3 regions of the Laceyella putida genome follow, and region 1 is predicted to be linked to each of the others. Evidence: predicted binding sites of a transcription regulator. Region 1 holds the regulator's gene; each other region holds the start of a gene.
What was found. Region 1 encodes Rex, which represses fermentation and respiration genes when NADH is low (regulators of the CRP and FNR family bind a similar motif). Its sites were predicted from a motif close to TTGTGAAATATTTCACAA; they were not measured.

Region 1 (10,867 bases):
TCAGCAGGCCATTCAGTTGGGCGCACGCCCCGTGATGATTACAGGCGACCATCCAACAACGGCCTATGCCATCGCCAAAGAGATTGGACTGAGTGAAGAACCGCTCATCATGACAGGCAATGAGTTGGACCGGCTCACCGATGAAGAGCTTAAGGAACGGATCGGCCACATCTCCGTCTTCGCCCGCGTCACGCCTGAGCATAAATTGCGGATTGTGCAGATGTACCAACACTTGGGGCATATTGTGGCCATGACGGGGGACGGCATCAACGATACGCCGGCCATCAAGCAAGCCAATGTCGGTATCGCCATGGGGCAAACCGGGACGGAAGTCACCAAAGAAACCGCTGATATGGTGTTGGAAAAGGATGATTTCGGCTCGATCGTTGAAGGAATCAAAGAAGGGAGAACCATTGTCTCCAACATCCGGCAAGCGTTAGGCTGCCTCTTAACCGGGAATCTGGCGGAAATTCTCGTCACAGGCATTTCTGTCATTACCGGACTCCCACTGCCGCTCATCCCCATCCAAATTTTGTTGATGAATTTGCTGACAGATGCCCTTCCGGCCATGGTATTGGCCATGAACCCAGATGGCAAGAATCAGAAGCGGGAGCTGGGGCGCATTGCAGACCGCTCGCTGTACGCGAAAGTCCTCCTGAGTGGGACGTTGTTGGGAGTTGGCTCTTTGGGCTTGTTTATTGGCAGCTTGGCCAGCGGAATCCCGTTGCCGATAGCGCAAACCATCGCTTTCTCTGCTTTGGTGGTCGGTCAACTGGTGCAAACCTTCTTCTGGCGCAATCAACAATCCGACCACGCAGGAGGATGGATGAAAGACCGGTTCCTGCTTGGCTCGATGGCCGTTTCAGCTTTGGCTTTACTCAGTGCCGTCTATCTGCCTCCGCTGCAAGCATTTTTCCACACCGCTCCATTGACGATGTCACACTGGGGCAAAATCTTACTGATGACTTTGGGAGTCGCGGGGATATCAAAGATCCTTTACCCCTTTCTTAATCGGCCAGCTTCCCCGGCTGGCCCCCCTATCCTTCAATCACTCGCTGCTTAAGCAAGCACGTACGGGAGGTGTTCATATTGAAATCGCAAGCTGAAAAGTGGATTGTTGCCGCGGCATTGGCCGTGGCCTTACCCACACTGTTGCCCATCTTCAAAAAAACGGCTGGCCCGTTGATCAACCAGGGTAGCCAATGGATCAAACACACGGGGAAACAGGCCAAAATCCTGTCAGTCAAACTAAGGCATGAATTGGAAGACATTTGGTTGGAAGCGCAGGTGGAACGCATGCAGAAAAACCGGAGCAGAAAATCCTCCAGCCAACTCTATATATAACCGAAGGGAGTCACACCTGACATGGAATCGCAAGCAACGATTGAACAACACTTAAAGCAAGCGTTTTACCATCTGACCACGGCGGTGAACCAAAGCCTGCAGCAAGTGATGCAAAACGAGGATGCCAAACAACGCCTGGGCGCCATGTGGGAAGCGTTCCTCGTGCAATTTTTTGATTATGTGAAAAAACAAGGGAAAATAAACAACCTCGATATGCTCGGTTGGATTCCCAAGACGAAACTGACCAAACTATTTCTATTTAAGTAAACACCGCCCCGCCAGCGGTGTTTTTTTGCCCATTTTTTATGGGCCAATTGCATCATTGCGGCAATAATAATCTGAATATTAAGAAACAAACAGCCGGAACAAAACAAAATACCTCCTTCTCTTCCCTGGCGGGAATGAGAAGGAGGCGCCTTCAATGGAATAAAAAATGGTTTGCTCACTCATGCTCGCGCTTGGGTCGCTCCGGTTGGCTGCCGAATAAGTTCTCATCCATCAAGTTGCCCATATCCCCCATGCCAGGAGTCAACGGAATATTCTTGTCATCCGTTTGCCCGCGATTCTCTGTCGGTTTCCCATTTTGTGCCTTTGGCTTCCGTTTCAAGAATTTCGTCAAATCGATATACTGCCCCATCTGTTCCTTCGTTTGCGCCGCCAGGTTGGACATGGTGACCACCATTCCCTGCTCCTGCGATTTGGCCAACAGGCGGCGGATGGAGGGGGCCAGCAAATAAACCAGTATGCCGATGACCACCAGCCACAAGAGCATGCTACCAGCCCCGCCGCGTTCTTTTCTCCAGTAATTCATGACAAAACCTCCAACATGTTGTCCTCATGTTGAAGTTTGCCCCAAACAACAAAGGTTATGTAAAAAAAGCCGTTGCCGCAGGTGACATCCGGACAAGTCGAGATGGTTCCCGCTCGGCAAACGGCAATTTTTCAAGCCCTGGTTTGGCTCGCTTCCATTTCCTGCTCGGCCTCTTCCCGTTCCATCTTCTTCGCCAGCCATACCGACAACCAGATGCTGATCTCATACAGCACGATCAGTGGAATGGCCACCAAGATATTGCTGGCAAAATCGGGCGGCGTGATGACCGCCGCGATCACCACCATGATGAAGTAGGCATATCGTCTCATCTTCACCAACAACTGAGGGGTGACAAGCCGGATGCGGGTCAGGAACAGGATGATGATCGGAAGCTCGAAAAAAGCACCCAGCGGCAAAATCACGCCAAACAAGAAACTGAAGGTATCCTTCACATTAAATAAGGTGCCCAATTGCATCTGCTTGCTGATCCCCAACAAAAACTCAAGCAGATAAGGAACAATGACAAAATAACCAAACGCAATCCCGAGCAGGAACAACCCAACAGCGACCGGGATGTACAAGAGCGCCGCCCGTTGCTCCCGCGGATGCAGTCCCGGACGGACAAATTGCCAGACATGGTACAAGAGGATGGGTAACGTAATGATGAAGGCCAGCAAAAAAGAGATGTTCATATAAATGCGCAAGCCATCGGTGGGGCCCATGGTATTCAGCTCTTCTTTCGGGATCAGGTCATTCTTGATGTATCCGAATATCTCCATGGAAAACGAAAAGCTCACCACCAAGGCGATGACATAAAACAGCAAACACCAAATGATTCTGCGACGCAACTCACCCAAGTGGTCAGACAGCGGCTGCAACTCATCATTCTTCATCTCAAGACGACTCCCTTGACATAAGATTGCGGGTTACTCTTTCACATCAGGCAGTTCAATGTTCTCTTCATCCGGGAAATTTTTCAGGAAATAAATCAAGGTCTGCAACTCAATCGTCAAATCGATATTATGGATCCGCACTTTGGGCGGCGCGATCAACCGGGCCGGCGTAAAGTTGAGGATCCCGCGAATGCCCGCTTCGAATAAGAAATCGGCCGTCGCTTGGGCCACATTGACCGGAACCGTCAAAATGGCCACTTCCACATTGTGCAACGCGATCACTTCTTGGAGCCGGTCCATCGAATAGACGGGAATCCCGTCGATGTCGGATCCCACTTTGCCCGGATCTTGATCAAACCCGGCCACAATCTTGGTATTATGACTACGATAAAAATTATACCGCAATAAAGCCGTTCCGAGGTTTCCCACACCGATCAAAACAACGTTGGTCACCTCGTCTTGCTTCAAAAAGTCGCGCAAAAACTGGAGCAGATACGTCACATTATAGCCATATCCTTTTTTCCCAAGTTCACCGAGATAAGAGAAGTCCCTCCGGATCGTCGCCGGATCAATCTGCAACGCGTCACTCAAATCGGATGAGGAGACGCGCTGTTTCCCGATCGCGTGCAATTTCTCCAAATATCGATAATACAAAGGCAAACGTTTGGCTGTCACCTGAGGAATCTTTTGTTCAGCCATCTTGTTCCCCTACACCTCCATATTGTGAACTTCCGAACAAAGAGCATGCATGTCCAATCATACCACAAATCATTCATACTTTAAAAAACTATTTCACAAACGACACCACTTGCTGCGAACTGACCAACAGATGAAGGGGTTGGTCATGCGCTTCGGGATAGACCGTCGGCACAATCTGCTCGGGATAAGCCACGCCGATGCGCCAAGCCTTCAGCGGCTGGGCAAACAACCGGTCATAATAGCCTCCGCCATAACCCAACCGGTAACCTTGCAGGTCAAAAGCCACCCCCGGCACAATCACGGCTTCCAGCTCCTCTCCCGCAACGAAGCGCTCCTTGATCGCCGGAGGCTCCAGGATGCCATAGGCTCCCACTTCACAATCGCACAAGGAGTCCACCCGATATCCCCGAAGCTGGCGGCTTGCCCGATCCACTCTGGGCAAGACCACTTGCTTTCCCAGTTGAATAGCTGTCTCCATCGCTTTCCGCACATCCACTTCATTTCGAAATGGCATGTAAAAACAGATCGTGGTAGACTGTTGAAAAACAGGATGTTCAATCAAGTTTCGACAAATTTCTTCTGAACTTTCTTGCATATATTCGGGAGCCAGCCGGTTTCTGCGCTCCAGCTGTCGCTTGCGTAACATTTCTTTGTTGGACATGAGTGCTTCATCCTTCAATTTTATGTTAATCCTCATTATTTTACCAGAAAACATTTCTTCCCGTTCTCCAAAACTTGGCCTCGAACTGATTTGCTCTCACTCCGCGTCTCCATTACACTGGAAAGTGAACGAATGAACGAGGTGACATCCATGCTATTACAAGCTAAACATATCGATAAATCTTTTGGTGGAACCACTGTACTTGAAGATATCCATTTGCAGGTGAACGATCATGAACGTGTTGGACTGATCGGGCCCAATGGCGCAGGCAAATCCACCCTGCTCAAAATCGTGATCGGTGAAACCACCCCGGATCGCGGAGAAATCCAGTTGGCCAAAAAAGCACGCCTGGGTTATCTCGCGCAAAACACTGGCTTACACTCCGAAGAAACCATCTGGAACGAGCTCTTGTCTGTCTTCACCGATCTGTTGGATCTGGAAAAACAGCTGCGCGCCTTGGAACAAGAAATGGGAATGGAACGGGTTTACTCGGATGCCGAGCGCTATCAGAAAACCATAGAACGCTATGCCCAATTGCAGGAAGAATTTGAAGAGAGGGGCGGTTACGCGTTTGAAGCCCGGATTCGCGGCGCATTGCATGGGTTGGGTCTGGGTGGTTTCGACTGGAAGCATACCCGTGTCAATGAGCTGAGCGGAGGGCAAAAAACCCGCATGGCCTTGGCCAAGATGTTATTGGAAGAACCGGACTTGCTCATTTTGGACGAACCGACCAACTATCTCGATATGCAGGCGGTGGCTTGGCTGGAACAAACCTTGAGCAACTACAACGGTTCGCTCCTCATCGTCTCGCACGACCGGTATTTTCTCGACCGCCTGGTCACCGTGATCTATGAATTGGAGCATCACCACCTCACCCGTTATGTGGGGAATTACAGCAAGTACGTGCAATTGAAAGAAGAAAAAAGGCAACTTGATCTCAAACGCTATGAACAGCAACAAGCGGAAATCAAGAAAATGGAAGACTTCATCCAAAAGAACATTTCGCGCGCCTCAACCACCAAACGGGCGCAAAGCCGACGCAAAGCCCTGGAAAAAATGGAGCGCTTGGAACGGCCCGCCAACCACCGCCGTGAAGCGGCCATCCGATTTGAAACAGCGGTGACCAGCGGCAAAGAAGTCCTTGCCGCAAGCGATCTGGCCATCGGTTATGATCAGCCGCTGGTCAGCGGGCTTCGTTTTCAGATAGAGCGGGGCGAGCATATCGCCTTGCTCGGTCCCAATGGCATGGGTAAATCCACCCTCTTGAAAACAATCGCGGGCAAGCTCCCTCCCCTTGCGGGAAACCTTAAATGGGGCGTCCAAGTCGAACTGGATTATTATGACCAAGAACAAAAAGAGTTGCATCCGGAGAAACAGGTGATCGACGAACTTTGGGATGATTACCCCAATTTGGACCAGACGGCGATTCGCACCTACCTGGGACAATTTCTGTTTAGCGGTGAAGATGTGCATAAGCGGGTGGGCGATTTGAGCGGCGGCGAAAAAGCGCGTCTTTCCTTATGCAAACGCCTCCTCAACCAAGCCAATTTCCTCTTGATGGACGAACCGACCAACCATCTGGACATGGTGAGCAAAGAACGGTTGGAAGAGGCTTTGGAAGATTATCCGGGCACCCTGTTGTTTGTCTCCCACGACCGCTACTTCATCAACCGTTTGGCCACAAGGATTTGGGAGTTAACCCCTGATGGGATCAAAGATTATGTAGGCGACTACGAACGGTATCTCGAGAAAAAGGCATTGGAAGCGTTGGAGGAAAAAGAGAAACCGGCAACCGAAGCGGAAACCGTTTCAACTAAACAAGCGGAAGTGTACCGCCAGCGCGAAAAAGAGGAGAAACGACAGCGCAAGAAACGACAGCAGCTGGTTGAACAATTGGAACGGGAAATCGCGCAATGCGAGGAGAAAATCGCCGCCATTCACGACGAACTCTGCAAACCGGAAGTCTTCAGTGATCCCGACAAAAGCGCCTCCCTGCAACAAGAGCTGCAGACGCTGGAAGCGGAGCTTGCCCAAAAAACCGATGAGTGGGCGGAGTGGGCCGAATAAGCCTATGTCCCCGCCTCATGGAACAGGTGTCAACCGGCATCTGTTCCTTTGGTAATTTCCCCGCATGAACCTGCAACAATCGCATGATTTGCCTTTGTTTTTGCAGTAACCGTTGCGCTTCGTTCAGCGGGACGACCTGAAAGCGAAGACGGCCGCCCGGCAATGCTTGGGCGCTTCGGGATAAATCCAACGTTCCAAACCTGATCATGAAGCCGGTGGGAACTTTCTTTGCCCCATTCGAGCCACAAAGCCTGATCACCCAACAAACGCACCTGCATGGAAACCCAACTCTTTTCTTAAACACGTTTTTCATTAATAATCATCGATATATTCTTTTTATTTATGATACACGAAAACAGGTCCTAAATGAATCGTTGGCGCAAAGAACTTCTATCTTACCTTTAGAAAAAGAAATAACCCTTAAAAAATGAAAGAGGTCACAGTTACATGTCTGTGACCTCCTTTCATGATGTTTACCCGGCGATTGCATCCTTGTCCACAACTATTCACAAGTTATTCACAGCAAAGTCACAACTCACTCACAGTTATGCGTTTATCCACAAGGTTATCCACAGGTTGCCCACAAATAAGCTACCGCCCAAACGATAGCTTCTCTTCTGTCTACTTCATTTAATCAGCGCCAGATTGGCGTCGGCATTGAGACTCAAATCGGCGAACTGCCCATCCAAAAACTGATATGTCCCCGCCGCCGCAATCATCGCGGCATTGTCCGTGCATAACTCCAGCGGCGGAATCGCCAACCGGATCCCTTCTTCCTTGCAACGTTCCAAGAGCCGAATCCGCAGTCCGCTGTTGGCCGACACCCCGCCAGCCAACACCAGTTGCCCAACACCCGTTTCTTTCACCGCGCGAATCGACTTCTCCACCAGCACATCCAAGACCGCGGTCTGGAAACTGGCCGCCAAATCGACATAGCGGATCTCTTCTTTGCGTTGGTTTGCATTATGCACCAGATTCATCACCGCCGACTTTAACCCGCTGAAGCTGAAGTCAAACGATTCCGGCTCCAACCAGGCCCGCGGCAACTCATAGCTCGGCTCTCCCTGCATGGCCAAACGGTCGATATGCGGACCGCCCGGATAGGGCAACTTCATCAGGCGCGCCACTTTGTCAAAAGCTTCCCCCGCGGCGTCATCCCTGGTTTTGCCCAGACGCCGGAACTGATTATGGCGTTCCATGTAGATCAATTCCGTATGCCCGCCCGAGACGACAAGGGAGACGAGCGGAAACGTGAGCGGTTCCACCAAATGGTTGGCATAGATGTGCCCCGCAATATGATGGACCGGGACCAGCGGTTTCCCCGTCGCATAAGCCAACGCTTTGGCCGCCGCCACCCCGATGAGCAAGGCGCCGACCAAACCGGGGCCCTGCGTCACGGCAATGGCATCGATGTCTTCCATCTCCACTTGCGCCTCTTCCAACGCCTTTTGGATAATCAGGGTAATCCGTTCAACATGGCGCCGCGAAGCCACTTCCGGCACCACCCCGCCGAACTTCTTATGCACGTCCATCTGCGACGAGATCACATTGGACAGACATTCCGTCCCCCCGTGCACCACAGAGGCCGACGTCTCGTCACAACTCGTTTCGATTCCCAATATGAGAAGTTCGCTGTTCTTCTTGTTCATGTAATGTCACCCACATGATAAAGGCATCTTCTTTATTATCGGTATAATACTCTTTTCTCAATCCAGAACGGACAAAGCCCAAATGTTCATACAGTCTCTGGGCCACATGGTTGGAGACTCGCACTTCCAATGTCATCGAAGCGGCTCCCAACTCCCGCGCCAACTGCATCACATGAAGCAAAATCGCTTTCCCCAATCCTCGCCCACGGTAATCCGGATGAATCGCCACATTGGTGATGTGCGCTTCATCCAAAATCAGCCAAAATCCGCAGTATCCCGCAATCTCTCCGTCAACCGACACCACTGTATAGTGGGCAAACTGATTGAGCACCAACTCGTTATAAAAAGCTTTTCTTGGCCAAGGTGTGGGAAAAGAGAGGTTTTCCACTTCTTCGATGCGCGTCAGGTCCACCAACTCCATCGGGCGAAAAGTGACGGTGCCCTCATGCTTTCTGCTCATTGGTCTCTGCCTTTCCTTGCTTTTTTAACCAATTGGCTTCCGCTTCGGTGATCTGGAGATAATTCGGCGTGAAATCGGCATGTTCGGGCGGTTGATGCGCGCGCCATTTCTGGCCGCACAACCAAGCCAGTTGAGCGGCGCGCGGGACATGGTCAGCCGGGTTGCCAAATTCCGCGCGGTCGCCCAAGACACCCACGATCCCCTCATGGAACTTGGCTACATCATCCCCCAAGAACAAGACCGGCTCATCCCGCTCCCGCAATCGGTCAAGCAAGGTGGCCACCTCCATCACTTGCTGGGGCAGCACTTCCGCCAAGCCGCCCTGTTCCCGCTTGTACACGCCCGTATAAGCCCGCGCCCTTCTCGCATCAAACATCGGCACGATCAAGCCCGGGAAGGGCCGCCCATTCATCGCCAGCACCGTCAAGCTGGATTCGCTGTAAAGCGGCAACTTTCTCGCCCAGGCCATCGTCTTCGCCGTGGTCACGCCAATGCGGATGCCCGTGTAAGACCCCGGACCCGACGTGACGGCCAACGCGCCGATCTCTTCGAGCGACAAATCGAGATCGGTGAGCAACTGGTCCAAGGCGGGCATCAACCGGACCGAGTGGTTTTTGTGCAGATTGGTCGTCAGTTCGCCCAGCACCCGATTCTCTTCCGCATCATAAACGGCCACACCCAACACCAACGTGGATGTATCCATGGCTAATAACTTCATCCGATCCCCAACTCCTTACAGATCGACTCCCACCGCGAATGCCCTGCATAAAACGCAATCTCCCTCGTCCCGTCTCCGCGCACGGAGAATCGCAACCACAGCGTTTCTTCAGGCAGCCACGCTTCCACCCGCGACGCCCACTCGACCAAACAAATGCCATCACCATAAAAATATTCCTCAAGTCCCAACTCTTCAAAACCATCCAAGCGATACACATCCATATGATAGAGCGGAAGCGTCCCCTCATATTCTTTAATTATCGTAAAGGTGGGGCTGTCCACTTCTTCTTCGATCGCGAGTCCTTCCGCAATCCCTTTGGCAAACGTGGTTTTCCCGGCACCCAAGTCTCCTTCGAGCGCCAACACATCGCCCGTGCCGAGCAAGGTCACCAGCTTGAGCGCCACCGCTCTGGTCTCTTGTTCACTTGCCGTTGTCAGTACGCACACCTTTTCCATACGATCACCCAAACTTCAGAAATTGGCTCACTCACATCACTTCGGTAAGGACGTCCCATTCCCTGCGCGAAACGGAACCGCTTCAACCAGCCATACAAACGAACGCATTCGCCCGCATCCCATCCATCTCTTCACAGCTTTTCCTTCCCTGCCGGGAAGCTATACAATAAACAAAGGACCGCAGCCTGTGCCACGGTCCCTCATAAGTGCATTGGAGCGGGTGAAGGGAATCGAACCCTCGCATTCGGCTTGGAAGGCCGATGTTCTACCACTGAACTACACCCGCATACGTTATTGCGCTGATTCACTTGGTCGGGGTGACAGGATTTGAACCTGCGACCTCCTCGTCCCGAACGAGGCGCTCTACCAAGCTGAGCCACACCCCGTAATAAAATGGTGCGGTCGGCGAGACTCGAACTCGCACGGTCAGGGACCACTACCCCCTCAAGATAGCGTGTCTGCCAGTTCCACCACGACCGCATGCTCTATATGGTGCGGGTGGAGGGACTTGAACCCCCACGCCAGAGGCGCTAGAACCTAAATCTAGTGCGTCTGCCAATTCCGCCACACCCGCTTATTGTAACATCAAACTGAGGATTTTTCAACTGCGTCTCATATCGACAAGAATTAATTTAACACGTAGCGCGGTGGTTGTCAACAAAAAAATGAGAGCGGCCATATTCTTTGTTTGAAGCAAAGTTCTCGCTCTATCCTACCGACTTAACCCCTTCATTTGGCGTTCCCTTTCCCATCTGCGCAGATGGCTCATTTCGATATGGAACTCAAAGTTTATTTATCAAGGCAAAGATATTTATCTAATCAATTCAATTCGACTCAAAATACAATAATATGAAATACCTTCAAAAGGAGTGAAAACCATATGGCCAATGAATGGAGAGTTCCGGGTGATTTCGCGACAATCAACACCGCTTTGGCGAGCCCAATGGTTCAAGATTACGACACCATCCGTGTCGCTCCCGGTTTGTACACGAATGCCAGCGAGTTGGGGCCCATTATCATAACGAAAATGGTGCAACTTCTCGGCGCGCAGGCGGGGGTGGATGCCAGGACCCGTTCAGGGGATCCGTCCCAGGAATCCGTGATCGAAAT
Region 2 (10,867 bases), on a different contig from region 1:
ACCTCTTCACAATGGAATGGAGTTGATCCGCTGACGGTTGTTGTTTGCCCATTTCCTGCTGGTCCTTGCTCACATGAGCGCAGAAAATGGCCTCTTTATATTGGATTAAGGCTTTCCATTGTGTCTCAGTTGTGTGAAGGAGATCGATCATCACCTGTCTTCCGTGTCTGCCGCCCATTTCCACACAGGTTTCAATGGTGGCCGGGGAAGAAGTCCCCATCACAGTGGCCGCATCGGCACCGGCTGAGAAGCACATGTCAAATTCGTACGCCGCGTTATCAACCGTTTTCACATCAGCGACGATGAACTTGTCCGGAAACCTGGAGCGGAATGCCCTTACGCTTTCCATGCCGAATTCTTTGATGAGAGACGTGCCCACTTCAATCCAATCCACATAAAAATCAACTTGTTCAGCCATGTGAATCGCTTCCGTAATGGTCATTCGATCGAGAGCCAATTGTATTTTCATGAGATGTTCACCTTTTCTTGGGATCGGGGATGTTCTGTTGCGGTCGTCTTAACCGCCACAGTTAACATGACGGAAATGACGAGTGAGCCGGCCATAAAGATATAAGAAGTGCTTGGACCGCCGGTTAAGGCGTTCAAATAGCCAACCACATAGGAACCAACAAAGGACCCCAACGCTCCCATACTGTTGATTAGCGCCATAGCTCCACCGGCGACATTGCGCGGCAAAATCTCGGGAACAATGGCAAAAAACGGTCCGTAAGGCGCATACATCGCTCCGCCCGCGATAACAAGCAACACGAAGGACAACCAGAAATTTGCATCCCCAAGCGCATAAGAACCATAAAAGGCGATCGCGCCCACCAACAAAAACGGCCAAACGAAAATTTTCCGCTTTAATGTGCGGTCCGAAAAATGGGATGCCACCAACATCAAGATCACCGCCAAGATATAAGGAACCGAGGCGAGCCATCCCGTAGCGACAATGCCGAAGCTGGAGGCGGACTTAAGAATCGATGGCAACCATAAAACGAAACCATACACACCGACGCTCCAGAAAAAATATTGCAATGAAAGCAGGATCACTTTGCCGGTTTTAAACGCTTCCCAGTAGTTTTTCACCGGTTTCATCACCTGTTGTTCCCGGTGCAAAGTGTCAGTGAGGTCTTGTTTTTCTTGATCGCTTAACCACTTGGCCTCTTTGGGTTGATCATCAACCCATTTCCACCAGAGAAACGCCCAGATCACGGCGGGCAAACCTTCGATGATAAACATCCAACGCCAGTCAAACGCTTCCACCAAATAGCCTGAAACGACCGACATCCAGAGAACGGTTACGGGGTTTCCCAAGATCAAAAACGTATTCGCCCGGGAGCGTTCCTCTTTTGTGAACCAGTGGCTGAGAAAGACCAGCATGGCCGGCATCACAACACTCTCAACAACCCCCAGCAAAAAGCGCACCACTAAGAGCCCGGTGACACTTGACAGCAGACCCGTGGCCGTTGCAAGCAAGCCCCATAGGATCAAAGACCAAAAAACCAGTTTTTTGGCGCTTTTTTTCTCGGCATAATGGGCACCGGGAATCTGAAAAAAGAAATAACCCAGAAAAAATAAGGCCCCGATTAATGATGACACACTTTCAGTGATGTGCAAATCTTTGGCCATTCCCGCAGCCGCCCCAAATCCATAATTGGCCCGATCGAGGTAAGCCAAACTATACGTTACAAAAACAATGGGAATCAACCTAAGCCAACGGTTTCCAGCCAACACGCGTTTTCCCACGTCCATTCACTCCCTTAGGCCATTTTCATCGATAAAGGTTGTTAATCGGTCCCGCGTTGGCAAGCCGTCCATATCACCCGGTGACATCACGGCCAGCGCACCAATCGCATTTCCTTGTGTGACCGCCTCCGAAATGGGAACACCATCCAACAGCCCGCTGATGAGCCCGACGGCAAATCCGTCCCCCGCGCCCACCGTATCAACCACTTGTTTTACCGAAAATCCCGGGATGACGTTTTCTTCTGTTGCGGTTCTGTAATAAGCGCCTTTAGATCCCAACTTGATCGCGACCAGCTTCACCCCCTTGTCAAGATAGAAAGCGGCGATATCCCTTGGCGCTGAATAGCCGGTTAAAATCTGTCCCTCCTCTATTCCCGGTAAAACCCAGTCAGCTTGGAAAGCAAGCGAATTGATGACGCGGATCATTTCGTCTCTGCTGGTCCACAATTGGGGACGCAAATTGGGGTCGAACGAAATCGAACGCTGAACCGATTTCATCACCGCCAATGCATATTCAGCAAACTCGCTCATTGTGCCGGATAAGGCGGGGGGAATGCCCGTCATATGAAAATGGCGCGCCGAGGTAAAATACTCGGAATCAAAATCATCGACGCTGAGCTTGCTTGCCGCTGAACCCCTGCGATAATACTCCACCCGGGGGTCACCGGAAGTCACTTTCGCTTTGATCTGAAAACCGGTCGGATATTGATGATCCACAACCACTCTGGTTATATCTACCTTTTCGCTCAGCAATGTTTCGCGAATATAGTGGCCGAAGGCGTCATTCCCCACTTTGCTCACCCAACCGACCCGGTAACCGAGCCTGGCAAGGCCGATCGCCACGTTCGTCTCAGCCCCGGCCAAATGGCGGGTAAAATGTTCCACTTGGTGAAGTTCACCCACTTGATCAGCGACAAATAAAGCCATGGCTTCACCGAAAGTAACCGCATCCAATCCGTTCATTCCAACTCCCTCTCTTCTCGTCGCCGTTATGAAACCGTTCCCATTTTACGTTGAAAAAAACTCGCCCCGGTAAGCCGACTACTTTACTGGCGGAGTAGACCCCCGGACGATTAATTTTCCTGCAAAAGCGATATTTTGCGCTGGCGAATCATCTCCGTCCAAACGCTGAAATATGCGTTCCATCGCAGTAACGCCAATTTGATAGGTGGGCTGGGCGATGGTGGTGATCCCGGGAGCGATGAGTGGCGCCCATTCAAAGTCATCAAAGCCCATCACAGCCAAATCTTCTGGAATGCTTAGCTTTTTCAATTGCAAAGAGCGGATCAGCTTGAGCATCACTACACCATTTGCCGCAAAAATCGCCCGCTTGCGTCCTTCCGTTCGCTTTAAAAAAGAATCCAGCGCATCATTTAATTGCTCCGGTGATTGAAGATCCACCTCATACAAATGATGATCCGGATAACCGCATTGATTCAACACACGGGCAAACACGGCGGCGCGCTCTTGCCGGGAGCTGACTCCCGCCAGGGGTTCACTGAAGAATGCGACTTGCCCATATCCTTGATGAAGGATAAAATGAACCGCTTCGCCGGTCGCTTGTTCATTATCCAGACCAATGGTATCAAAACCCAGCTCCGGCACTTTCCTGTCTACCAGAACCACGGGAATCCGATCATTGGCCAGCTCCCGCAAAAATTCGTTGTTGTGGCCGGTGGTATTGATCAACAAGCCATCGATGCGATGGGACTGCAACATAAAGATGTAATCGCGTTCCTTGGCCGGATCGTTATCCGTGTTGCAAACCATGAGGCTGTAACCCTTTTTCTTGCAGACATCTTCTGCCCCCCTGAGAATGGCTGTTGAAAAAGGGTTGGTAATGTCAGCAACGACCATGCCAATGAGATAACTGCGATCCCCTTTTAATCCTCTCGCCATCTGATTCGGCCGATAATTAAGCTGTTGGATCGCCTTTTCGATCCGATGTTTGGTGTTCTCCGACAAGACGTGATACTGACCGCTCAAATACCGGGAAACGGTTGTTTTTGATACACCGGCAACCCGGGCCACATCAATGATTGTCACTCGTTCAGTCTGCTTTTTTTTCGCCATCTTTTTTGTTGCAACCTTTTCGACTCATTTTATGAGAACGGTTTTTGAAAACGGTTCCATATCTAAAAATTAACACAAATCCAGAGGGAAGTCCAGGGTCATCTCCCACCCACAGGCTCAGAAACGATCCAACTGGTCTTTTGGAATAGTGAAAAAATATTTGGCGTACAAGTTACGTCAAGCCGGGATAATCCGGATGTCGTGGATGAAGCCAAGACCCCCCCGCCTCTAAGCGATTGCGTTGGCGGGTGAGGTTCATACCTGCCATGATAGTCATTCAATCAATTTCATTTCTCATAGATCATCCTTCTCGTCATGCCGCCATCAATCGTTAAATGAGTCCCGGTGACAAAACTATTCTTGGGATCGGTGAAGTATAAACAGGCTTGCGCAATATCTTCCGGCCTTCCCACCCTCATCGCGGGATGCTGCTGGTGGTCTTCCGGCCGGAGTTTGCTGTAATCCCCTGTTTCGATCCATCCGGGACAAATCGCGTTAACGGTGATGCGGTCCGGCCCCAATGAAACCGCGAGGGCATGGGTCAGGGAGAGAATGCCCCCTTTGGACGCGGCATAAGCCTCTGAATTGGGCTCCGACATGAGGGCGCGCGTCGAGGAGATGTTCACAATGGAACCTCCACCATGGGTTCTCATGATTTTAGCCGCTTCCCTTGCACAAAGGAACGTACCCCGCAAATTGGTATCCACAACATCGTCCCATTCTTCAACGGTCAGATCGTAAGGGGATTTGGTCACGCCAAGTCCCGCGTTATTAATCAGGATATCAATCCGGCCCAGTGTTTTCGCTATTTCTCCGAATGCGTTACGAATCTCTTCGGGCTTTCTTAAGTCAAGAACGTGTAAATGCGCTTCGCAACCGGCAGATTGAAGCCGGTCACCGGTGTGTTGCAATCCGATTGCGTCTTTGTCGATACCGACGACCTTTGCTCCCTCTTTCGCATAAGTCATCGCAAGGGTGCGGCCAATCCCTCCCCCCGCCCCCGTTATGATAGCCACTTTTCCATCATAAGTCCGCATCATGCACAGCCTCCTCACCATGTGAAAACCGGAAATTTTCAGTCCAAATCCATTCATTTATTTGGGGATAAGAAAAGACCACGTGTTGTGGTCTTTGCCTGTATCATTTAGTATAGCAAACGGCTTGATCATATAAATCGATCGCCGGAAAGTTATTTTTCCCTATGCCGTACACTTCGGGACGATAAGTGCGCTGGATGGCGTATTGCGCCAGTTTTGCCAATCGATCCGATCCATGTTCCCGGATAGAGTATTGTGCCTCTTCCAAGAGATGGGCACAGCAATAAAGATCAACCAATTCATTTAATAACAGACGGGCATAAGCATTTTGCTCCACAGGATTGGCTGTCAAAACGGAACGGATATGTTCATTCACATCGGCGCTTTGCTTCCGGAGCAGCTCAACCTCCGCTTGCAAGCTTGGAAGCGTGACCTTTGCCAAGATCGATTCAATATCATGCAACAGTGCGCTTTTTTCCCCACGGTTCCCCTTTGCTTCTTTTGAGAGGATCTTGACGACTTCCAAGACCATGATATTGGATGTTCCTTCCCAGACCGTATTCACTTGCGCATCCCGCAGCAACCGGGGGGTTACATACTCTTCAATATAGCCGTTGCCGCCATGCAGTTCCAATGCTTCCTTGGCATGTTTCACCGCATGTTCACTAGCACGGTATTTGGACATCGCCAGCAGCAGCCTGAGCAAGATCACATTCTCTTCCGTCTCTTCACCTTTTGTGTGCACACGATCAAACATCAGCATCATCTGTGCGATTAAGGCCCAAGTCAACTCAATATCAACAATCATATCAAGAAGCGTTTGCCGCACCATGGGATATTCTGTGATTGCACGGCCAAACGCTTGTCTTTTTGATGCGTAGATCGTTGCTTCTAAAAATGCCCGCCTTGATATGCCCAGGGCGCCTGTGGCGGTACACATGCGGGAAACATTCAACGCTTCGGCCATATATCGGAATCCTTGATTCTCTTCACCAATCAGGAACCCCACTGCCTGATCCAAGATCAACTCCCCACTGGCCACAGCTCTCACACCCAACTTATCTTTTAAGCGCCGAATGGAAATGCGGTTTTTCTCGCCATTTTCCAAACGATTCGGCAGCAAAAACAAACTGAGTCCCTTCGTTCCCGGTTGATCGCCGGTACGCGCCAAGGCGATGGACACTCCGGCATCACAGTTGCTGGCAAACCATTTCTCTCCCGTTAAAAGATAATGGCGGCCATTTTTCACCGCTTTCGTTCCTGTCGCACCCACATCGGAGCCACCCTGAATTTCCGTTAAAAAAGTGGCCCCCTGCATCACCGTTTGCCGTTCCATGCTGGCCAAGCGGGTCAAATACTGTCGTTTTTGCGTCTCGCTTCCAAACTTCTCCAAAACGAAAGCAACCGACATCGTTAACGCGACAGGACATGTAAAGCCCGTTTCCGCTTCAGACATCAGCATATGCATCAGTTGTGTATAAAAGAAAGGAATCTTTTCCGGAACATCCTCACGATACCTCCAGCCAACCACTCCCATTTCAAAACAATCGCCCACCGTTGTCAAATAACCTTCGTTGTACCAAATCTCATTGATTTCTTTTCCCTCTCTGTCATAACGGATCAGTTTTGGAGCACCATCACGATCGGTATAATTTGCCCGTTGATTCATCGGGCCTGCGGCATAGGCACCCAAATGAATCAACCGCTCTTCACCCCACTCTGTCAAATGGGGCAAGTATCGATGGAAATAATGTTTCATCGTGAAATCGCTCTCAAACCAATTGACATCCGTTCCATCCCTGACATTTTGATCATCCAACATGACTGGCCCTCCCTATGAATGAACAATCATTCTCCTTGAAATAAAGAATTTATATGTTTAATGTAAATATTCTATTTATAAAATCACCATTCCTTTGCCAGATGGATTTAGTTAATTAATTAAGATACTGACACACACTTCCTCTAACCTTTTCACATGAGCGGAGCCCAGCGGAAATGGGTGGGGACAACGATCACCTGAGGAATCCCACATCGTTTCGTATCATGTCATTCATGAAGACTTATGAACATTTTGTGATAGCAAATGTGATAAATTTATGAACTCATCGTATATGTGATATTAATCACATGCAGATTTAGTATTAATGCGATATAATCACACTGATCTCGCTTTATATTAATAACTTTATCTGTTGAATACTCTGATTTTCTTTAATAAAGAGATGGTGCGAGGCGAAGTGACAAAAGCTGTCAATCTACACACTCCGTTGTATATGTGATTTTTCTCACAAATCGATTTTTGACATAAAGCAATCATTCGCTTCGTTCCCTTCCTTTATGCAAATATCGCCATCCTGAATCACTCAGGTTACTTCCTTTTCTGAGAGGAGAGATGAAACAAAGTGAACAAACACACGCTGCTGAAATCAGGGAAATTTTCTCTGATGGTTGCCATCACGGCACTGTTGTTATCGGGATGTGACAGCCGATATCTCGTGCTTAATCCGCAAGGTCCGGTCGCTCATGAAGAATATCGCCTAATTGTGCTTTCCGCGATCTTGTGCGCCGTTGTCGTCATCCCTGTTCTGGCCATTCTGGTATATATTATATACCGCTACCGGGATAAACCCGGAAACACGGCACCCTATACGCCAGATTGGGACGACAGCAAAACGCTGGAAATCATTTGGTGGGGAATCCCCGTGATCATTATCGCCATCCTTGGCTTTTACACGGCAAAATCCACATACGCCTTGGTGAAGCCGCCCGTAACCAATGCCAAACCCATAACCATTCAAGTCACTTCTCTTGATTGGAAATGGCTGTTCCAATACCCCGACCAAAAGATCGCCACCGTCAACTATGTTGAAATCCCGGCGGGAGTACCTGTTCAGTTTGAATTGACATCTGATGCGCCGATGAACTCGTTTTGGGTGCCTGAATTGGGAGGGCAAGAATACACAATGCCCGGGATGGCGATGAGACTTTGGCTGCAAGCGGACAAGCCGGGAACGTATTTTGGGTCCGGCGCCAACTTTACCGGCAAAGGGTTCGCCCATATGAGGTTCCAAGTGATCGCTAAACCGCAATCGGAATTTGAAGCTTGGGCCAAACAAATCAAAGAGACAGCGCCGGCCTTGACGAAAGACGGATACCAAAAATTGACACAAAAAGGCTTGGCCGACAAGATGTCCTTCTCATCTTACCCACCGGGGCTCTTCAATGAAGTCATCGATAAAAACGGTGGGAAATACATGAGACATCACATGAAAAACAGTCATGGTTCCGAAACCGAAACGGATCATTCGAAGATGGATCATTCGGAGATGGATCATTCGGAGATGGATCATTCGGAGATGGATCATTCGGAGATGGATCATTCCGAGATGGACATGTCGCATACGGACGCGCATATGTCCAAATGACGGAAGGGAGAAGGAAAGATGCTGGATAAAATCAAAGACTTCGCTTCCCATTTTTTCGTGACCGGCGAACCGATGATTTACGCCGCGGATGTGTTGATTGCCTTATCGATCTTAACGGTTGTGTTCGTCCTCACCTATTACAAAAAATGGGGCTGGTTATGGCGCGAATGGTTGACAACCGTCGACCACAAAAAAATCGGGATCATGTACTTGATCGCCTCGTTGCTCATGTTATTCAGGGGTGGGGTTGACGCCCTGTTAATGCGTTTGCAGTTGGCATTGCCAAATATGCACATTTTGCATGCCCAACATTACAATGAGATTTTCACCACCCATGGAACCATCATGATTTTGTTTATGGCCATGCCATTCATGTTTGCTTTGTTTAATATCGTCGTTCCGTTGCAAATCGGGGCGCGGGACGTCGCCTATCCTTTCTTGAATGCGGTAAGCTTTTGGTTGTTTGCCTTTGGGGCCGCGCTCTTTAACATTTCCTTTGTGATCGGTGGCTCCCCGGATGCCGGTTGGCTCAGTTACCCGCCGTTGTCCGAGCTTTCAGGCAGTCCGGGGCCCGGGCAAAACTTCTATATTTGGGGGATTCAGATTTCCGGGATCGGCAGCTTGGCAACGGGAATCAACTTTATCGTGACGATTTTGAAAATGCGCGCCCCCGGCATGAAGTTAATGCAGATGCCCCTGTTTACTTGGTCAACTCTCGCCAGCTGCATCTCGATCATTTTTGCCTTCCCCGTGTTGACCGTTACGCTTGCGCTCTTATTTGTTGACCGTTTCTTCGGCGCCCACTTTTTCACCATGTTGGGCGGCGGTAACCCGATGATGTATGTCAACTTGATTTGGATGTGGGGGCATCCCGAAGTGTATATCGTCGTCCTTCCGGCATTCGGGATTTTTTCGGAAATTGTGAGCACCTTTTCGAAAAAGAAAATCTTTGGATACAAATCGATGGTGTTTTCCATGATGATCATCAGCATCCTGGCCTTTTTCACATGGGTTCACCACTTCTTCACGATGGGTGCCGGCGCTGATGTCAATACTTTCTTCGCGATTACGACCATGGCTATCGGGATTCCGACAGGCGTGAAAATCTTTAACTGGTTATTCACCATGTTCCGCGGCCGGATTCAGATGTCGCAACCCATGTTGTGGACCCTTGCGTTTATCCCATGTTTCGTGGTTGGTGGCGCAACGGGTGTCATGCTCGCGGTTGCCCCCGCGGATTACCAATACCACAACAGCTATTTCCTCATCGCCCACTTCCATCAAGTGTTGATCGGCGGTGTCGTCTTTGGTTATCTGGCCGGATTGTACTATTGGTGGCCAAAAATGTTTGGATTTAAGCTGAACGACCGGTTGGGCAAATGGGCGTTCTGGCTGTGGAACATCGGATTCTATGTATGCTTCATGCCGCAATACGCTTTGGGATTCATGGGCATGACCCGACGCGTCTACACCTACGGTTGGGACATGGGTTGGGCTCCGTTCAACTTCATTTCAACCATCGGCGCCTTCTTGATGGGGATCGGCTTCATCTTCCAAGTGTGGCAAATCCTTTACAGCATCAAACACGGTGAACGCGACACAACGGGTGACCCTTGGAATGCGCGCACATTGGAATGGTCCATTCCGTCACCGGCGCCCCATTACAATTTTGCCGTTGTTCCTCATGTGAAGGGGCAAGACGCTTGGTGGATCATGAAAGAAGAAATGGAAAAAGCCGGAGCCAAGAAGGAGACGGTTAAACTTGAACCCATTCATATGCCGAAAGACTCCGGCATCCCGTTCTTGATGGGCATCTGCTGGTTCATCACCGGCTTTGGCCTGACCTTTAACTGGGTTTGGATGGGAGTGATTGGACTGATCGGAGTTGGTGTTTGTCTGTTGGCCCGTTCATTCCAATATCAAACGGATTATTACATCTCTGTTGACGAGGTGAAGCGTACGGAAGCCTCATTGGGGAGGGTCGTGTAATGGAACATGCGGTTTCTCATCAAGAACACAGCCACGAAGAACATGAATCCTTAAAAATCCTGGGGTTCTGGATTTTCCTGGTAACGGACTGTATTTTATTCGCCACTTTGTTTGCGACCTATGCGGTGTTGCGCACGCACACCGACGGCCATTTTACCGGACAACACCTTTTTGAGGTGCCGGGATTTGTGGCGGAAACCTTTATCCTCTTGACGAGCAGTTTTACGAGTGGACTTGCCGTCTTGGCCATGAACAAAGGGAAAGTGAAGTCTCTCATCGGCTGGTTGATCGTCACTGCCCTGTTGGGATTGGCGTTTGTCGGATTGGAGATCGACGAATTCGCCAAAATGGTATCGGAAGGCGCCACCATTTCAACCAACGCTTTTCTCTCAGCCTTTTTCACCTTGGTTGGCACACATGGCCTTCACGTGTCAGTTGGCCTGGTTTGGATGATTGCCATCATGATTCAATTAAGCCGCCATGGAATCAACTCCGTAACCAAACGAAAAGTGACCGTCATCGGGTTGTATTGGCACTTTCTTGATGTGGTGTGGATCTTTATCTTTACAGTCGTTTATCTGATGGGGGTGA
Region 3 (10,867 bases), on a different contig from region 1:
CCCTCCTAGTGGAAAATGACGGAGACGGATCTGCCATCCGCCTATAAAACGCTTACATTACCTGTGGATTTATAGAGATTTTGCAAGATGAACACCTGAAATCGGTGATCGCCCTCACCTTTTGCCACAAGGTTCTTCATCAATTGTCGGCTCCGAGTGAGGAATCCTGAAGTGGCCATTCCCCTGCCCCAGCGCAGAGGATTCCCGGGCGATCCTGCAATATGGCGATGCGCCATGCAAGCCCTGTTGGACTTCGGTCCTTACGCCCCACGACTAAGCCGAGCTTTGACATATAAAACTTAAAGTGAAGTGTAGAAACTTCCACTTCTATTGTTTGATTATACAACACTTTCCTAATTGTGAGAAGGTTGACGAAAACGACGAAAAATTGTCCGAATATCTCCGTTGACGAATAGATTGTTCTGTCCGTAGATATTCTTGCTATTACCGCGATTAAATATTTTATTATTTATTCTGAAAATACAACCAAAAGGGAGCGGTCCTCCGCATTCACCCCATCCTCACGACATCTCGACTTACTCCCCGCGACTTTCGCATGACAGTCCAAGCCCTTCCCCAACAATCGATTGGATCTTTCGCCAAAGGCCTGCATTTTCATCAGCCCGCCAAAACCCATTCTTCCTTAAATAAAAAAAAGAGGACTTTAGCTACACTAAAATCCCCTCCAACGGTTGGTCATATCCATCGCGGTTCAGTTTATACACCGGCCGATTCAGCTAAGATCGTCACTTTGTCAGGCCGCACTTCAATAAATCCGCCACGGACGGAAATAACCTCTTCCGATCCGTCTTTCTTGATCCGCACCGTATCACCTTTCAGCGGGCTGACAAATGGCGCATGCTTGGGAAGAATCCCCACATCCCCATTGGCCGCACGGGTAATAACCATTTCTACTTGTTCAGAGTACACGACCTTTTCAGGTGTAACGATATCCAATTGAATTTTGCTCATGTGGACATCCTGCTACTCACCAAGCGATAAAACCTGGCCACAGCCATGTCTTTTCACACGGTAGCAGTCATTCACCTCCCCATCTCGGAGTTGAGGCTAAAATCTATGCAAATCGAACGATGCAAAGGAAAACGTCCCTTAACCACCGTATCGATAAAAGCCCATCTCAGCCGTGCCATGTGCAAACCACATCAGGGCAACAACCCTTCAATGTTTAGAAGCTATTTCAAAACCATCTTTTGGATGGAGAAATGGCTATTGCGATCGCTCCAAAACCGTTTTCCCATTCGCTTCACGCGGGACGAGGCGCTCATCGGGAAAAGGTTTTTCCGCTCATCAACGACTTTTGAAATAACTTGTAGTAAAATCCATCAATTATCGATCAGGCCGTAAGCGAAGGGCGTGGACCCCCTGAACAAATGGTTTGTCACCACATTACGGCGGAGATGGGAAAACTGCCTGGCAGAATCGATCCATCGGGACGAAGCCAGGCAGATTCGCTTGTGTTTTAACCGGTGTAACCCAGTGATTTCGCTTTTTCAATCGCTTCGTCAATGGTACCCACCATGTAGAAAGCGTCTTCTGGCAAATCATCATGTTTGCCTTCCAGGAGCTCTTTGAAACCGCGGACGGTTTCTTTCACTGGCACATATACCCCCGGTTGACCAGTGAACTGTTCCGCCACGTGCATGTTTTGGGAGAGGAATTTCTCCACTTTCCGCGCACGGGCAACCAGTTGCTTATCTTCATCAGACAGTTCATCCATACCCAAGATGGCGATGATATCTTGCAACTCTTGATAGCGTTGCAGGATTTGCTGCACGCCACGCGCTACACGATAATGCTCTTCCCCTACCACAGCTGGGGTCAGGATGCGGGAGGTTGACGCCAATGGGTCTACCGCCGGGTAAATCCCTTTTTGGGTCAGGCGACGCTCCAAGTTGGTGGTTGCATCCAAGTGGGCGAAGGTGGTTGCCGGAGCTGGGTCGGTGTAGTCGTCCGCCGGTACGTAAATCGCTTGGATCGAGGTAACGGAACCGGTTTTGGTGGACGTGATCCGCTCTTGCAATTGACCCATTTCCGTTGCCAAGGTCGGTTGGTAACCCACCGCGGACGGCATACGGCCCAACAGCGCGGATACCTCGGAACCGGCTTGGGTAAAGCGGAAGATGTTGTCGATGAACAAGAGCACGTCTTGCCCTTCGCTGTCACGGAAGTGTTCAGCCATGGTCAAACCAGTCAAGGCCACACGCATACGTGCACCCGGTGGCTCGTTCATCTGACCGAATACCATGACCGTTTTGTTGATAACGCCGGAGTCGCTCATCTCATGATACAAGTCGTTCCCCTCACGGGTACGCTCGCCTACTCCCGCGAATACGGAGAGACCGCCGTGCTCTTGGGCAACGTTGTTGATCAGCTCTTGGATGAGTACGGTTTTACCTACACCCGCACCACCGAACAGACCGATCTTGCCCCCCTTGGCATACGGGCAGAGCAAGTCTACGACTTTAATACCGGTTTCCAGCATTTCTGCCTGGGTGGATTGTTCTTCAAAGCTTGGTGCCGGACGGTGAATGGGCAGAAACTCTTCCGCATTCACTGGGCCCGCTTCGTCGATCGGTTCACCCAATACGTTGAATACGCGTCCCAATGCCGGACGACCAACCGGAACGCTGATGGGTTTACCCGTGTCAACGGCTTCCATGCCGCGAACCAACCCGTCGGTGGAAGCCATCGCTACCGCGCGAACAATATTGTCACCCAAGTGAACAGAGGCTTCCAACACCAGTTCACTTCCATCGTTACGCTTAACTTTAATCGCGTTATAAATCTCAGGCAAATGGCCGCTTTCGAATTGCACGTCTACTACCGGACCCATTACCTGAAGCACACGTCCAGTGCTCATCTCGTTCCCTCCTTAAACTGCATTTGCATCTATCAAAACAGGATCATCCCGCTATCTTTGCTTCAATCAAGCATGAGTCCGTACTATTCCAGTGCCGCCGCGCCGCCGACGATCTCCGCAATTTCTTGCGTGATGGCCGCTTGCCGCGCCCGGTTGAATTGCAGCTTCAATGCTTCAATCATTTCCGTCGCGTTGTCGGTCGCATTGCTCATCGCGTTCATCCGAGCCGCGTGTTCACTCGCTTTTCCATCTAAAAGAGCGCTATAGATAAGTGCTTCTGCATAACGTGGAAGCAGAGTGGACAACACTTCTTCTTGGGATGGTTCATACTCGTAAACCGTTCTGCCAGTTTGGCCGGACTCCGCCAAGTCGTCTCCCGCCAGCGGCAATATGCGTTTTTCCGTCGGACGCTGAACCACTGGGTTGACAAACTCATTGTATAACAGGTAAAGCTCATCAAACTTCTCTTCCGCATAAAAGCGAACAGCTTGCTCCGAGATCTCTTTCACATCCGCAAACGTTGGCGAATCTGACAGGCCCGTCACTTCATTGATGACAGGGTAATTGCGCTTTTTAAGGAAATCGCGTCCTTTCCGTCCAATCACAAAGATGACATACTCCTCTTTGCTTTGGTGGCGCTCTTTCAGACTGGAGAGCAACTTGCGGAGCAAGTTACCGTTATACCCACCAGCTTGGCCGCGATCAGAGGTGATAATCAAATAGCCCGTTTTCTTAATTGGACGGGAAACGAGCATCGGGTGCTTGGAGCCCGTCGTGCCTTGAGCGATGTTCACGATCACATCACGCAGCTTTTCCGCATATGGACGGGCCGCCTGCGCTTGTTCTTGCGCGCGGCGCAGTTTGGCTGCGGACACCAGTTTCAGCGCCTTGGTTGTCTTCCTGATATCCTCTTTCGATTTAATGCTCCGCTTAATATCCCGCATCGATTGCCCCATGTGTTCACCGCCTTTCTGTTGCCGAACATTCGTCGGAGCCGCCGGCCCGCTGCCGCATGAGCGGCTCAAACGAGTGTCAGTAGTGGAAACTTAACTTACTTGTTGGTTGCGACAAAACCTTTTTTGAACTCATTGATCGCTTCGAGCAGTTTCTTCTCATTGTCTTCCTTCATCACTTTGTTCTCAGCGATGCTTTCGAGTACGTCTTTGTTGTTCGCGTCTAGGAAGGCATGGAATTCCGCTTCAAAACGACGAACATCTTCAACCGCGATGTCATCCAAATGGCCTTTGGTCACCAAATACAGGGACACCACTTGCTTCTCAACGGCAAGGGGTTGATGCTCGTCTTGCTTCAGAATCTCAACAACGCGCTTCCCGCGCTCCAATTTCGCCGTGGTCGCTTTGTCCAGATCGGAACCGAACTGGGCAAACGCCGCCAATTCATAGTACTGGGACAGGTCCAGACGCAAGGTTCCCGCCACTTTGCTCATCGCTTTGATTTGCGCCGCACCACCCACACGGGAAACGGAGGTACCCACGTTAACCGCTGGACGCACACCAGAGTGGAACAAGCTGGACTCCAAGAAGATTTGGCCGTCGGTGATGGAGATCACGTTGGTTGGGATATAAGCGGAGATGTCACCCGCTTGGGTTTCGATAAACGGCAGGGCCGTCAACGACCCGCCACCGCGCGCATCCGACAATTTGGCCGCACGCTCCAACAAGCGGGAGTGCAGGTAGAATACATCCCCCGGATACGCTTCGCGGCCTGGCGGACGACGGAGCAACAGGGACAGCTCGCGATAAGCGGCCGCTTGTTTGGACAAGTCATCATATACGCAGAGAACGTGACCGCCGTTGTACATGAAGTGCTCACCCATCGCACAACCCGCATATGGGGCCAAGAAGAGGAGCGGTGCCGGGTCAGACGCACTCGCCACGACAACGATGGTGTATTCAAGCGCGCCAAAGCGACGCAGTTTCTCTACCACTTGCGCTACGGTGGATGCCTTTTGACCGATCGCTACATAGACGCAGACCATGTCTTTGCCTTTTTGGTTGATGATCGTATCGAGCGCGACCGTGGTTTTACCCGTTTGACGATCGCCAATGATCAACTCGCGCTGGCCGCGACCGATTGGCACCATGGAGTCGATCGCTTTGATCCCGGTTTGCAAAGGCTCATGCACCGATTTACGGTCAATCACGCCAGGTGCTTGCGACTCAACCGGGCGGAATTCTGTGGTTTCGATAGGACCTTTGCCGTCCAATGGCTGTCCGAGCGGGTTGACAACACGACCCAAGAGGGCTTTCCCCACTGGCACTTCCATCAGGCGACCCGTGCGTTTTACTTGGTCTCCTTCGCGAATGTCTTGGTATGGGCCCAGGATAACGATACCCACATGGTTTTCTTCCAAGTTCAGCACCATACCCATCACACCATTGCTGAACTCAACCAGCTCACCAGCCATGGCGTTATGCAGGCCGTGTGCGCGGGCGATACCGTCCCCGACTTGGATCACGGTACCTACGTCGGTCACTTCGACTTCGGCGCGGTAATTTTTGATCTGCTCTTTAATGAGGGAGCTGATCTCTTCCGGTTTAATGCTCATAATGGTTCACCCCAATCTTTCCATCTGTATGTTCTATCCGATTCTGCTTTGCTTCAGCCGATCTTGAAAGCGGGCCAACTTTGTCTTTAAGCTTCCGTCATATAAGCGGTCGCCCACTCGCACGATCACGCCGCCCAAGATGTCGGAATCCACTTTTTCGGTAATTTGAATCTTTTTGCCGATGATGGGTTCAAACGTTTTGACGATCTCCGCCTTATTCTCATCGGTGAGCGGGAAGGCCGTGGTGACGACCGCCTCCGCGATTCCTCTCGTTTCGTTGGCCAGGTGTTTGTATTCGGCTGCCACTTCTGGGATGATGCCTTCACGGCGGCGGTCAGCCAACACATACAAGAAGTTCTTCGTGTATTCGTTCACATCAGCAAACAGCTTGTCAAACACCTCTTGCTTTTGCGCGGCGGTGGTGGAGGGATGGCCTACCCACATCGCCAGCTCAGGGGAAGCGGCAAACGTAGCCGCCACTTTTTGCAGATCTTGCTCTACGCGATCCAAGCATTTCTTTTCCGCGGCGACCTCAAACAATGCTTTTGCGTATCGCTTTGCGACAACCGATCCGCTCATTGCACTCTTCCTACCTGCTCGAGATAGCTTTCCACCAGCTCAGCTTGCCCTTTTCCATCCAGTTCTTTTTCGATCAGCTTGGATGCGAGCTGAACGGACAGGGCACCCACTTCACTACGCAGGCTGGCAAGCGCTTTTTCTTTCTCGCGTTCGATTTCATTGGTCGCCTCTTTGATCATGCGCTCCGCGCGCTCTTGCGCTTTGGCGATGATCTCTTCCGCTTCACGGTCTTTTTGCGCTTTGGCGCGATCGATGATCTCTTTCGCTTCTTTGCGCGCTTTCTCCAGCGCCTCACGTTGCTCTTCGATGAGCTCTTCCGCTTCTTTGCGGCTCTTCTCGGCAGCCTTGATCTGGCCTTCGATGTGCTCTTGGCGTTGCTGCATGGTGTTCAGCATCGGACGAAGAGCGTACTTGGAAACAAGAAGCATTAATACGATGAATGCGACAAGCTGAAACAGCATCGTACCGATTTCAATTTGCAACAAACCCGTTCACTCCCTTCGATCTTATGGGATTCTATCCAATCCGGTAGGTTGGTTTCAAGCAGAAGGGGACGGGGAAATGAGTGGTTATCCCCGTCCTGAGTTGTTTTGTCCTAAACTTACTTCAAGATTCCCAGAACTGCCATGATGCCGAATGCAACGGAGATGATTGGCAGGGCCTCTACGAGCGCGATACCGATAAAGGTTTGACCGAACAACAGGCCACGGGCTTCCGGTTGGCGAGCCACGCCTTCCAGATAACGGCCAAACACCAACGCGTTACCAATACCCCCTGCGATTGCGGCAAAAGCGAGCATAATTGCACCAGCTAAGATAGTCAAATCCATTTTCATTTCCTCCTTGGAATTTAATTGATTCTTTTTAAGATAGTTTTAGTGATCGGAAGACAGTTTCATCGACATATAAACCATTGCCAATACGGTAAACACATAAGCTTGGATGGCTCCCACAAAGACGGAGTAGCCCAACCAGACGATGAGAGGGGCTCCTGTTAAGAGGACAGACCCTTTCAACAGCACTGCAATCAAAATCTCACCGGCGAAGATGTTCGCCCATAGACGCATGCCGTGCGTCACCGGCTTGGCGATCTCATCGATCACGTGCAACGGGAACATCCAGGCGAATGGTTGGAAATAGTGGGACGCATACTTCTTAGGTGACCTTTTGATGCCGAGGAAGTGGGCCACAATGGTGATGGCAAAAGCCATTGCCAGGGTAACGTTGATGTCAGCGGTCGGCGATTTCCACCATGCGTAGGCATTGTGCTCTCCCTCACCGCCTCCATGATGCGCGTTGGCTTCAATGCCAAGCGCGGGCATCGGATGATGGTGTTCTGTCACCACGTTAAACATGAGTCCGAGTTGGTTGGCGATAAAAATAAACAAAAAGAGCGAAAATGCAAAGCCATAAAAGCGTTCGCGTGTTTTGGCCCCTTCGATGTTGGACCGGACGATCCCCTGCGTAAACTCAACGATCATCTCGACCAAGTTTTGCATGCCGGTCGGAACCAGGGCCAAGCGCCGCGTCGCAAGCATGGTGATGAGCAAAACCAAGATGCAAGTGATGGTCGTCATGATCATGACGGTCACATCAAACTGAATCTTCAGGCCAGCTAGCTCAAACGCCAGTTTTGGTGTTTTCTCCATGTCTCCAGCTTCACCCCTTTCTCGATTTGGTAGCAAGGCGCCTTGCTTCCCAAAATTCTAGTAGAATGATGAGTATATAGCATATTGGCAACCCCACGACAATCGTGCGGACATCAAAGTGCATGGGATATTTGAAAGCGACGAGTATCGCAAGGGCAACCATGAGATAACGATTGATCATGCCTGTTCCTCTTTGTTTGGTAGAGCCTGTCGCCACGGTAAACTCCCCTGCCAAACGCACTTTGCGCGCCATATACAAGATGTTGTACAAGCTGACCAGCAAGCCGAGGCCCGTGCCAGCGACCATTTTCTTATATGGGGTAAGGTACCAAAGGACTAAGAGTAACGCGAGGAATCCGGCAGTGAGGATCACCACTCGTCGGCGAATGGTATGCAATGGATCCATGAGGAGTTCATTCCTTCACAAATGCTTTTAGAGTGAAAAAAGCAGTGATAAAACCGCTTCCAAGCCCAACCAACACACCGATGAGGAGCATCCATGGTTTGGTGTTCCACATCGCGTCCAGCTTGTTTCCCACCCATGCTCCGCCAACAGTCAACAGCACAATCTCTGTGCCAATCGAACTAATCATCCCAGCGATGCGCCACAAGTTCGAGTCGTTTTTCATGAAAAACCCCCAAATGAAGGAAGGATTTCAGAAAAGGGTTGGCGGTTTCCAGTTGCTTGGAATCCATTCGGAGAATCTTAGGAAAACTTCCCTTTCCCCTGCCTATAGTAACGAAGCCATATCCTTTTTGTCAACGTTTTCCCAAAAACAGTTGTGACAAAATCGTCATTTTTAAATAATAGTGTAGTTTATGCTGTTTTTTAAGGATCCTCGGCACTTTTCCTCATTTAAACTTACCATGTTCTTGTTGCTATATAATAGTAAGTTATGATGGGTGACCTTGTCGCCGCCCTTATTAATTATTTGGTGCCAAAAAGTCGATCTCCTGCATCTCCCAACCCTGGAATGATATAACTTTTTTCATCCAGCTTCTCATCCACGGCCGCCACATAAATGTCCACATCAGGATGGTCTTTTTGCACGCGCTCCACGCCTTCCGGTGCGGCGATCAAACACATCAACTTGATCTGTTTCGCGCCCATTTCCTTCAAGATCCGAATCCCGGCCGATGCCGATCCCCCCGTCGCCAGCATGGGATCGATGACGATTAACTCCCGCTCGCCGATATCGGATGGCATTTTGGAATAATACTGCACTGGCTCAAGCGTTTCCGGATCACGGTACAAGCCGAGGTGTCCCACTTTGGCCGCCGGGATCAACTTCAAGATGCCGTCCACCATTCCCAGGCCCGCGCGCAAGATCGGCACCAGCCCCAACTTTTTCCCTTCCAGCACCTTGCACTTCGCTTTGGCCACCGGCGTTTCCACTTCCACTTCCCTGAGCGGCATGTCTCTTGTGATCTCGTAGGCCATCAACGCGGCTACTTCATCCACCAGTTCCCTGAATTCTTTGGTTCCCGTATTTTTGTCGCGGATAAAGGTCAGCTTGTGCTGAATGAGTGGATGATCAAATACATAAACATTCCCCATGATCGTACCCTTCTTTCTATCTAGAATGATTTCACTGTTTGTTCCCATGATAGTTAACCATAAGGTCCCCCTGCGAGACAACCTTTTCTTCCACCATTATTGCCATATGTTGGACGGAATTTTCCGCGCACCCGAAAAAAGCCTCGAGAGAGCGGCTGGCTCCCGAGGCTGGCAAGTCTTGTTTATTTGTTCGGATACAACGGGTACACGCCTGTCAGTTTGGCCACACGTTGTTTCGCTTCTTCGTGCGCCGCCGGATCTTCCGGGTTTTTCAGGGTCAAGGCAATGATATTCGCGATCTCTTCCATCGCCTCCACCCCCATGCCCCGGCTGGTTACCGCCGCTGTCCCAATGCGGATCCCGCTGGTGACAAACGGTTTCTCCGGATCGAATGGAATGGCGTTTTTGTTGCAGGTAATTCCCACTTCATCCAGGAGATGTTCCGCTTTTTTTCCGGTCAGGCCCAGATTACGGACATCGATGAGGATCAAGTGGTTATCCGTGCCGTCGGAAATCAGGGTGAGGCCATGCCCTTTGAGCGACTCGGCCAAACGTTTGGCATTGTCCACAATCGCTTGGGAATAAGCCTTGAACTCATCGCCCAGCGCTTCACCCAAAGCAACGGCTTTCGCCGCGATCACATGCATGAGCGGACCGCCTTGCACGCCAGGGAAAATCGATTTGTCGATCGCCTTGGCATATTCTTCTTTACAAAGAATCATGCCGCCGCGCGGACCACGCAGCGTCTTATGGGTGGTGGTTGTCACAAAATCAGCGTACGGCACAGGGTTCGGATGATGACCCGTCGCCACGAGACCGGCGATATGGGCCATATCCACCATCAAGTAAGCCCCCACTTCGTCGGCAATCTCTCTGAAACGGGCGAAGTCGATTTCGCGCGGATAGGCACTTGCTCCCGCCACGATCAGCTTCGGTTTGTGCTCAAGCGCCATTTGGCGCACTTCTTCATAGTTGATGCGGTGCGTTTCCTTATCCACCCCATAGGCAACGAAGTGATACAGCTGACCGGAGAAGTTCACCGGACTCCCGTGAGTCAAGTGCCCCCCATGGGCCAGGTTCATTCCCAATACCGTATCGCCCGGTTTCAACACGGCAAAGTACACGGCCATGTTGGCTTGTGCCCCGGAGTGCGGTTGCACATTGGCATGCTCGGCGCCAAACAACGCTTTCGCCCGGTCGCGCGCGAGATCTTCCACCACATCCACATACTCGCAGCCGCCGTAGTAGCGCTTGGCTGGATAACCTTCCGCATATTTGTTGGTCAATACGGTCCCCATCGCTTCCATCACCGCTTCGGAAACGAAATTTTCAGAAGCGATCAACTCGATTTTCTCTCTTTGGCGACGCAATTCTTGGGCAATCGCTTCAGCCACTTGTGGGTCTTTCAGCTTTAACTGTTCCATTTCAACCTGCCCCCTCAACTAAAAACTTAACATTCCACCCTTTATTTTAACAGATCCTTCGTGTTTTAAGGAGACTCTTTTTCAATTTCCAACACATATACGGCTCGTGCCCCGCCAATGAGCTTCGGACGTGTTTTCGCCATCGTCACATGGGCGCGCCCAACCGTTTTCCGCTTTGGACGGACGGGCACGGCGACGGGTTTCAAAT

Region 2: the regulator Rex is predicted to act here: its motif matches at 7,136-7,153, upstream of ACFQNG_RS11835 (ubiquinol oxidase subunit II).
Region 3: the regulator Rex is predicted to act here: its motif matches at 8,434-8,451, upstream of ACFQNG_RS02665 (AtpZ/AtpI family protein).

The regions. Positions count from the first base shown of each region.
Region 1 is NZ_JBHTBW010000031.1:23,058-33,924, forward strand. Features, by position in the region: gene ACFQNG_RS10615 (HAD-IC family P-type ATPase) at 1-1,063, shown strand, start outside; gene ACFQNG_RS10620 (hypothetical protein) at 1,090-1,344, shown strand; gene ACFQNG_RS10625 (hypothetical protein) at 1,366-1,611, shown strand; gene ACFQNG_RS10630 (hypothetical protein) at 1,787-2,155, opposite strand; gene tatC (twin-arginine translocase subunit TatC) at 2,287-3,048, opposite strand; gene ACFQNG_RS10640 (redox-sensing transcriptional repressor Rex) at 3,082-3,747, opposite strand; gene ACFQNG_RS10645 (5-formyltetrahydrofolate cyclo-ligase) at 3,836-4,408, opposite strand; gene ACFQNG_RS10650 (ABC-F family ATP-binding cassette domain-containing protein) at 4,559-6,475, shown strand; gene ACFQNG_RS10655 (hypothetical protein) at 6,505-6,753, opposite strand; gene tsaD (tRNA (adenosine(37)-N6)-threonylcarbamoyltransferase complex transferase subunit TsaD) at 7,102-8,124, opposite strand; gene rimI (ribosomal protein S18-alanine N-acetyltransferase) at 8,072-8,584, opposite strand; gene tsaB (tRNA (adenosine(37)-N6)-threonylcarbamoyltransferase complex dimerization subunit type 1 TsaB) at 8,568-9,302, opposite strand; gene tsaE (tRNA (adenosine(37)-N6)-threonylcarbamoyltransferase complex ATPase subunit type 1 TsaE) at 9,299-9,757, opposite strand; tRNA gene ACFQNG_RS10680 (tRNA-Gly) at 9,970-10,043, opposite strand; tRNA gene ACFQNG_RS10685 (tRNA-Pro) at 10,067-10,143, opposite strand; tRNA gene ACFQNG_RS10690 (tRNA-Leu) at 10,152-10,237, opposite strand; tRNA gene ACFQNG_RS10695 (tRNA-Leu) at 10,248-10,331, opposite strand; gene ACFQNG_RS10700 (right-handed parallel beta-helix repeat-containing protein) at 10,638-10,867, shown strand, end outside.
Region 2 is NZ_JBHTBW010000037.1:18,489-29,355, reverse strand. Features, by position in the region: gene hxlA (3-hexulose-6-phosphate synthase) at 1-469, opposite strand, end outside; gene ACFQNG_RS11860 (MFS transporter) at 466-1,749, opposite strand; gene ACFQNG_RS11855 (sugar kinase) at 1,756-2,712, opposite strand; gene ACFQNG_RS11850 (LacI family DNA-binding transcriptional regulator) at 2,791-3,822, opposite strand; gene ACFQNG_RS11845 (SDR family NAD(P)-dependent oxidoreductase) at 4,110-4,862, opposite strand; gene ACFQNG_RS11840 (acyl-CoA dehydrogenase family protein) at 4,963-6,681, opposite strand; gene ACFQNG_RS11835 (ubiquinol oxidase subunit II) at 7,265-8,287, shown strand; gene ACFQNG_RS11830 (cbb3-type cytochrome c oxidase subunit I) at 8,306-10,276, shown strand; gene cyoC (cytochrome o ubiquinol oxidase subunit III) at 10,276-10,867, shown strand, end outside.
Region 3 is NZ_JBHTBW010000006.1:186,476-197,342, forward strand. Features, by position in the region: partial or broken gene atpC (ATP synthase F1 subunit epsilon) at 727-972, opposite strand; gene atpD (F0F1 ATP synthase subunit beta) at 1,481-2,881, opposite strand; gene atpG (ATP synthase F1 subunit gamma) at 2,965-3,837, opposite strand; gene atpA (F0F1 ATP synthase subunit alpha) at 3,933-5,450, opposite strand; gene ACFQNG_RS02640 (F0F1 ATP synthase subunit delta) at 5,484-6,029, opposite strand; gene atpF (F0F1 ATP synthase subunit B) at 6,026-6,514, opposite strand; gene atpE (F0F1 ATP synthase subunit C) at 6,631-6,858, opposite strand; gene atpB (F0F1 ATP synthase subunit A) at 6,904-7,677, opposite strand; gene ACFQNG_RS02660 (ATP synthase subunit I) at 7,688-8,083, opposite strand; gene ACFQNG_RS02665 (AtpZ/AtpI family protein) at 8,091-8,306, opposite strand; gene upp (uracil phosphoribosyltransferase) at 8,606-9,235, opposite strand; gene ACFQNG_RS02675 (serine hydroxymethyltransferase) at 9,418-10,659, opposite strand; gene ACFQNG_RS02680 (TIGR01440 family protein) at 10,725-10,867, opposite strand, start outside.